One region of the Carnobacterium alterfunditum DSM 5972 genome, then DNA from elsewhere that is predicted to be linked to it. Evidence: a T-box and tRNA genes for the amino acid it is inferred to sense, from the RefSeq annotation. Region 1 holds a T-box; the other holds one or more tRNA genes.
What was found. A T-box is a leader RNA that pairs with one kind of tRNA and senses whether it is charged. The one in region 1 lies ahead of tyrS (tyrosine--tRNA ligase), so its partner is inferred to be a tRNA-Tyr.

Region 1 (3,855 bases):
GTAATGCCCAGAACGTTTAGGAAGTACATTACGATACTTCGAGAACCTTTCTCGTAACCACGGTAGTTATAAGCTTCTTCAATTTGAGTTCTCCAGACTTGATCTTCCTCATCACGTGCATTTCTACTGTCTAAACTTTTAACATAATTGTAGTAACCTGAACGAGAAACACCCAACGCTTTACAGGCATCTATGAGGGTTCCTGTATAGGAACCCTTGGTTTTCATTTCATGGATCCTTGAAAAGATTCTGCTAATCTTTTCGCTGTTTTCTGGCCTCCTTTCGCTCCATTCTGATTTTTTTAACAAGTCATTTTCTTGTCCTAATAATAGGATTTTGGCCTGTAACTTTTCAATTTGTTGTTCAAGTGTTAATGGTGTTTTTCGAGGTCTGCCTGAACAATCTTGTCGTGTATCTTTCAATGCCAAAACACCATTATCACGGTATCTTTTTCGCCATTTACCAGCGAATGATCTTATCCTACTTTTACCAATCATTTCCGGATCAAATCCAGCTTCAATAAATAGTTGCTTAGCCGTTTTTGAACCCAATGATTCTGAAACAAAGTAGCGTTTAAACTCATCGGAATAAGTAATACTTTTCTCCGATACATTTTTAACGTATGGGTTTGCTTTTAAAATTTGAATTTGTTCTGGTGTAAATGTTAATTTTGACATTTATCCGCTCCTTTCTGCACGAAGTGCAAGTATTAACCTATTCTTCTTTATATCAGTATACAAAAATAGACCCTATAGAGAGCACCTTTTTTTGGTGTCCATTCTATAGGGTCCATTTTACAATAGACGAGATACTTTTTTTTAAACTAATTTGATTAAGAAATATTTTTTCTTTCCTTTGCGAATGAGGATAAAGCGTTCATCAAAAGAGTTTTCAGGTTTAACGATGGCTTCAACATCGGTAACCTTTTCACCGTTCATTGATAAAGCCCCGTTTTTGATATCTTCACGAGCTTGACGTCTAGAAGGTTCGATACCAACTACATCAACTAACCATTCAACAATATTCCATTCTTCTTTTGGAGCTTCAAAAGTAGGCATATTCTTGAAACCTTCTTCAATTTGATCAGCTGTTAACTCTTTTACATTACCAGAAAAAAGAGCCGCAGTGATCTTTTCAGCGTCCATCAAAGCTTGTTCTCCATGAACAAACAACGTCATTTCACGAGCCAATGTTTTTTGAGCTTCGCGTTTATGTGGCTCAGCTGCTATTTTTTCACCTAAAGCTTCAATTTCTTCTTTTGTTAAGAAAGTAAAGTATTTCAAGTATTTCACCACATCACGGTCATCCTGATTTAACCAAAATTGGTAAAATTCATAAGGAGTGGTTTTTTCTGGATCTAACCAAATAGCACCACCAGCAGTTTTTCCAAACTTAGTTCCGTCAGCTTTTAACATTAATGGAATGGTCAACCCATAGGCTTCAGCCTCAGGACCTTCTTGTTTACGGATGTATTCTAAACCAGCCGTAATATTTCCCCATTGGTCTGCACCGCCAATTTGTAATTGAACATCTTCATGTTGGTATAAGTGTAAGAAATCAATTGATTGCAAAATTTGATAAGTAAATTCAGTAAATGAAATACCGGTTTCCAAACGACTAGCGACGATGTCTTTAGACAACATCGTGTTGACATTAAAACTTTTCCCGATATTGCGTAAGAAATCGAGTAAAGAGATTTCTTTTGTCCAATCCAAATTGTTTACCATACGAATAGATTCTTCATTTTTACCTGCATCAAATAGTTTTTCCATTTGGTAAGTTAATTTATTGACATTATATTGAACTTGTTCGCTGGTCTGTAGAACACGTTCTTCTGATTTTCCACTTGGATCGCCGATTGAACCAGTAGCACCACCAATAACGATGACCGGACGGTGACCAGCTAATTGAAATCTTTTCAAGATCATGAAAGGAATCAAATGACCAATATGCATGCTATCACCAGTCGGATCAACCCCACAGTATAAGCCTACTTTTTTTTGGTTGATCAATTTTTTCAATCCTTCTTCATCTGTTTGTTGATTAATGGCATCGCGCCATTCTAGTTCATCAATAATGTTCATTTTTCCAGCTCCTTATATACCTATTTTGTGCATAAAAAAGCCCGATAAAAAAGATTTATCTCTTTTTTATCGGGACGAAATTTTCCGTGTTACCACCCAAATTGCAGTCTGTTTTCAAAGCAAAACATAGCCGCCACTCATTTACTGTTAACGGGGTAATCCGCTTGAGGTTAATCAAGTTACTCCAGAGTGTATTTCACAAGTTGGTTTGTGCCCATTTCCATCATTCATAGGCTTTCTATTAAACAGGGACCAAATGCTACTATGCTCTTTCATTGTAAGTTGTTTTGATATTGATTTTAGTATAGATGAAGCCAAGACAACTTGTCAATCTTGTTTTTGAATTTCCCTGTTTTCTAGACTTTTTCTTTATAAAGAAGTATCGGGCTGTTGATATTTTTTTTGAAAAATGATAGTATAACTAGTATAAAGCTAATTTAATTTTCTTTTCGGACTTCTTATTTAGAACCGAAAAGGCATTTAAATCTGAACAGGCGGTAAACCTTTGAGGTTTATGCAGCCGGACCACCAGATGCGTGGTAGCAGAGTAGTGCAAAAAGGCACACCTGTGGGACAGTAACATTGTCCTACAAGTGTGCCTTTTTTTTGTACTTTTATATAAAGGAGGCATGGTTTCAACAGGTTATTTAATAAATGGTATTGGTGGACTAAACTATTATTTTTTAAAGGAGCAATGTTATCTGAAGGTTAAAAGGTTGAAAAATAAAGGTCTCAAACGGTACTATAAATTTACAAGCACATCCGTCACTGTAGAAGAACTTTCATATCATTTATTTAACTAATTTACCCACACTTAAAATAATAGATACTTTCAATAGCAGGTTAGAAAAATTGTTTTTTAGAAAGGAAAGATGAAAATGGTAAACTTTTTAGTCAAGACACGGGTAGGACAATTTTTGATCATAGGTATTTTCTTTACGATCATCGGATTTATATTGGATCCTTTTGGAGGCCTGTATAGCCAATTTTCATTTTACTTTGCCATTTTATTTTTAGGTTTCTTTGCCGCAAAAAAAGCCATAGTGGAAACGATCTACTCTCACTCGCCCAATGTTGATCTACTGATGATTTTAGCGGCATTGGGAGCTTGTGTGATCAATTATGAGTCAGAAGGAGCGGTCTTATTATTGATTTTTGCCGGATCAGAAGCCCTAGAAGCTTATGCTACCAATAAATCAAATAGTGCTATTTCCGAATTAATGGCCCATGTCCCGTCCGTAGCCCAAGTATTAAAAGAGAATGGGGAAGTTGTTGAAGTAGCTACAGAGGTCTTACAAGTTGGGGATATTGTGGTCGTTTCAAAAGGAGCTCAAATACCCATTGATGGATATGCTGACCGAAAAACACAAATCAATGAAGCGGCCCTAACCGGTGAATCTTTGCCTGCTGAAAAGGAAGAAGGGGATGAAGTTTTTTCAGGAACCTTCAATGAAGGCAACTCGTTCCATCTTAAAGTGAATAAAACAAGTGATCAAACGGTCTTTTCGAATATTATTCGGATGGTAGAAGAAGCACAAAATAGGCCGTCAAAAATTTCGAAATTCATTGACCGGATCGAGTCAAGATACGTAATAGCCGTTCTAATTGCTGTACCGCTCTTCATAATGACGCTATACTATTTCAACGACCTTACTTTCCAAGAAGCCTTTTACCGGGGGATGGTTTTATTAACTGTTGCTAGTCCTTGTGCTTTGGTCGCCTCTGCTACACCAGCAACACTCAGTGCTATCAGTAATGGAGCAAAAAATGG
Region 2 (3,855 bases), 1.3 Mb from region 1:
AAACTTCAACCGCATATTTATTTCCGTGTTTAGCATGAGTCAAAGTCGATTTTCCTGAACCTGATAATCCAAAAAAGGCTGACACATAATTTTTTCCATTAGATAATGTGAATTTCTTTTGTCCACCATGACAAGCAACATATTCCAATCTATGAGCGATCCCCCAAGCCATCGTTAATGTTGCTTTCTTTAATTCTCCAAAATAGTTCATTCCTAAGATTACAGCTGCATTATGCTTCGAATCAAAATAAGCTAATCCCATAGGATAATCTGGATGATGCCATTCAGGATCTTGATAGATAAGAATATCACCTTCGTTTATGGCTCTAGATCGAACATATAATTCATTGTATACTTCATTACAGATTTGAAAATTCAATAACCAAGAATACATATTGTTTTCTTGACCAACTGGTACGGTCAAATGAGCCTTTACCATGAATGCAGGATCTAATCCGACATAAGCCGATCCCTTATACCGCATTTTTTTTTCACCTTGATAAATAGCTTCACGAATAATTGGAGCTAGTTTAGCATCTTCTTCAGGGTTTTCTCCCAAAATACGTTTTGCTGCAGCTGTTCTCCCAACTACAGCTCCACCATTTTCAACTAATACACTTGCCCCATAAGGTAAGCCTAGTTTTTCCGGATGCTTGACCAATAAGTCTGTTACAACAGTATGCATTGAATCCTTAGCTAATAAGTAAGCTTCTTCGATCGTTTTTAATTCTTTAATATTATTTCCGTACATTGCTGTTTCAACTACTGAGCGTAAAGATGAAAATAATGGGTTACTTTTTCTAATCTCTGATTTGGAAAAAGTTGATTTGGTTGACATTATATCTCCTCCTATTTCTAAAAAAACATATAAAAAAACGCTTTCATTTATAATCTTTTTTAAAACATTGACACTTTTATCATACCAGATTAAATAAAAAAAAGCCCTAAAAACGAAATCGTTCTTAGGACTTTTAGTATACCGGCGGCCGGAATCGAACCGGCACGCCCTTGCGGGCACAGGATTTTGAGTCCAGCGCGTCTACCAGTTCCGCCACGCCGGCATATGGACTTCTTTTTTTCATCTTTTCAAAAATAAGGCGGTAACCGGATTTGAACCGGTGATGAAGGTTTTGCAGACCTCTGCCTTACCACTTGGCTATACCGCCATCTTTTTTAGTTGAATGAGTATTCAATTAAACTGGGCTAGCTGGATTCGAACCAACGCATGAGGGAGTCAAAGTCCCTTGCCTTACCGCTTGGCTATAGCCCATAAATAAAAAAGGCGACTGATGGGGTTCGAACCCACGCATGCCGGAACCACAATCCGGTGTGTTAACCACTTCACCACAATCGCCATGGTAATTATTTGTTTCCTGTCTTTCTTTAAAAATGGCAGGGGTAGTAGGAATTGAACCCACACTGATGGTGTTGGAGACCATAGTTCTACCTTTAAACTATACCCCTATCTTAAAATAGGTCTTTCTTACAAAAAACAATGGAGGGGGACAGATTCGAACTGTCGAACCCGAAGGAGCGGATTTACAGTCCGCCGCGTTTAGCCACTTCGCTACCCCTCCATAAATGGTGGCCTGGGACAGAATCGAACTGCCGACACCTTGAGCTTCAATCAAGTGCTCTACCAACTGAGCTACCAGGCCATTATAGAAATGGTTTTTAGTTTATTTAGTATACCAACGGTCTCGACGGGAATCGAACCCGCGATCTTCTGCGTGACAGGCAGACATGTTAACCCCTACACCACGAGACCTTGTTAAACTAATGGAGGTTGACGGGCTCGAACCGCCGACCCTCTGCTTGTAAGGCAGATGCTCTCCCAACTGAGCTAAACCTCCAGATAAAAGCGTACTTCTTTTCCTAATCTCAGTAACGTCGTTACTGATGACCCGTACGGGAATCGAACCCGTGATACCGCCGTGAAAGGGCGGTGTCTTAACCGCTTGACCAACGGGTCAGTGTTTTAAACGGAGAGTAAGGGATTCGAACCCTTGAGACAGCGTTCACCGCCTACATGATTTCCAATCATGCTCCTTCGGCCACTCGGACAACTCTCCAGATGGGGTTCACCAAACGAATCTCGTTTATAGTTACATAGATCGACTATGGTACTCCACAAGTAGGGCTCGAACCTACGACATCATGATTAACAGTCATGCGCTCTACCAGCTGAGCTATTGCGGAATAATTAAATTTGCGTGGCAACGTCCTACTCTCACAAAGGGAAACCCTTCACTACCATCGGCGCTAAGAAGCTTAACTTCTGTGTTCGGCATGGGAACAGGTGTGACCTTCTTGCCATCATCACCACACAATTTCAATCAAGAGAACATTATTCTCTCAAAACTGGATAAGTTAAAAATCGTTTTCGTTCATTGACCGTCTATCACCGTTTAAATCTTTGGTTAAGTCCTCGACCGATTAGTATTGGTCCGCTCCATATATCGCTATACTTCCACTTCCAACCTATCAACCTGATCATCTCTCAGGGGTCTTACTCACTTACGTGATGGGAAATCTCATCTTGAGGGGGGCTTCACGCTTAGATGCTTTCAGCGTTTATCCCGTCCACACATAGCTACCCAGCAATGCCCTTGGCAGAACAACTGGTACACCAGAGGTGTGTCCATCCCGGTCCTCTCGTACTAAGGACAGCTCCTCTCAAATTTCCTACGCCCGCGACGGATAGGGACCGAACTGTCTCACGACGTTCTGAACCCAGCTCGCGTACCGCTTTAATGGGCGAACAGCCCAACCCTTGGGACCGACTACAGCCCCAGGATGCGATGAGCCGACATCGAGGTGCCAAACCTCCCCGTCGATGTGGACTCTTGGGGGAGATAAGCCTGTTATCCCCAGGGTAGCTTTTATCCGTTGAGCGATGGCCCTTCCATACGGAACCACCGGATCACTAAGCCCGACTTTCGTCCCTGCTCGACTTGTAGGTCTCGCAGTCAAGCTCCCTTATGCCTTTACACTCTGCGAATGATTTCCAACCATTCTGAGGGAACCTTTGGGCGCCTCCGTTACACTTTAGGAGGCGACCGCCCCAGTCAAACTGCCCGTCAGACACTGTCTCCCAGCCCGATAAGGGCTGTGGGTTAGAGTGGTCATACAGCAAGGGTAGTATCCCACCAACGCCTCCACCAAGACTGGCGTCCTGGCTTCATTGGCTCCTACCTATCCTGTACAAGCTGTACAAACACTCAATATCAAACTGCAGTAAAGCTCCATGGGGTCTTTCCGTCCTGTCGCGGGTAACCTGCATCTTCACAGGTACTATAATTTCACCGAGTCTCTCGTTGAGACAGTGCCCAGATCGTTACGCCTTTCGTGCGGGTCGGAACTTACCCGACAAGGAATTTCGCTACCTTAGGACCGTTATAGTTACGGCCGCCGTTTACTGGGGCTTCAATTCTGAGCTTCGCCCTAAAGCTAACCCATCCTCTTAACCTTCCAGCACCGGGCAGGCGTCAGCCCCTATACGTCATCTTACGATTTTGCAGAGACCTGTGTTTTTGATAAACAGTCGCCTGGGCCTATTCACTGCGGCTGACCAATTGGTCAGCACCCCTTCTCCCGAAGTTACGGGGTCATTTTGCCGAGTTCCTTAACGAGAGTTCTCTCGCACACCTTAGGATTCTCTCCTCGACTACCTGTGTCGGTTTGCGGTACGGGCAGTTTGTTTCTAACTAGAAGCTTTTCTTGACAGTGTGACATCAGGAACTTCGGTACTTAATTTCCCTCCCCATCACAACTTGTTCTTAAAGAAGCAAGCATTTGACTCACTTCAAAACTTGTTGCTTGGACGTGCATATCCAACAGCACGTATTCCTTAGC

Region 2: it has a tRNA-Tyr gene. The T-box ahead of tyrS (tyrosine--tRNA ligase) is inferred to sense a tRNA for this amino acid. The anticodon was not compared.

What each region holds. Positions count from the first base shown of each region.
Region 1 covers NZ_JQLG01000004.1:1,200,981-1,204,835, forward strand. The annotation lists gene BR50_RS06145 (IS3 family transposase) at 1-677, opposite strand, end outside; gene tyrS (tyrosine--tRNA ligase) at 819-2,084, opposite strand; T-box leader at 2,152-2,369, opposite strand; NiCo riboswitch at 2,561-2,663, shown strand; gene BR50_RS06155 (heavy metal translocating P-type ATPase) at 2,963-3,855, shown strand, end outside.
Region 2 covers NZ_JQLG01000004.1:2,461,096-2,464,950, forward strand. The annotation lists gene BR50_RS11980 (phosphoenolpyruvate carboxykinase (ATP)) at 1-838, opposite strand, end outside; tRNA gene BR50_RS11985 (tRNA-Leu) at 978-1,061, opposite strand; tRNA gene BR50_RS11990 (tRNA-Cys) at 1,096-1,166, opposite strand; tRNA gene BR50_RS11995 (tRNA-Gln) at 1,199-1,270, opposite strand; tRNA gene BR50_RS12000 (tRNA-His) at 1,282-1,354, opposite strand; tRNA gene BR50_RS12005 (tRNA-Trp) at 1,391-1,464, opposite strand; tRNA gene BR50_RS12010 (tRNA-Tyr) at 1,497-1,577, opposite strand; tRNA gene BR50_RS12015 (tRNA-Phe) at 1,583-1,658, opposite strand; tRNA gene BR50_RS12020 (tRNA-Asp) at 1,696-1,768, opposite strand; tRNA gene BR50_RS12025 (tRNA-Val) at 1,781-1,853, opposite strand; tRNA gene BR50_RS12030 (tRNA-Glu) at 1,901-1,972, opposite strand; tRNA gene BR50_RS12035 (tRNA-Ser) at 1,984-2,072, opposite strand; tRNA gene BR50_RS12040 (tRNA-Asn) at 2,127-2,199, opposite strand; rRNA gene rrf (5S ribosomal RNA) at 2,212-2,327, opposite strand; rRNA gene BR50_RS12050 (23S ribosomal RNA) at 2,417-3,855, opposite strand, start outside.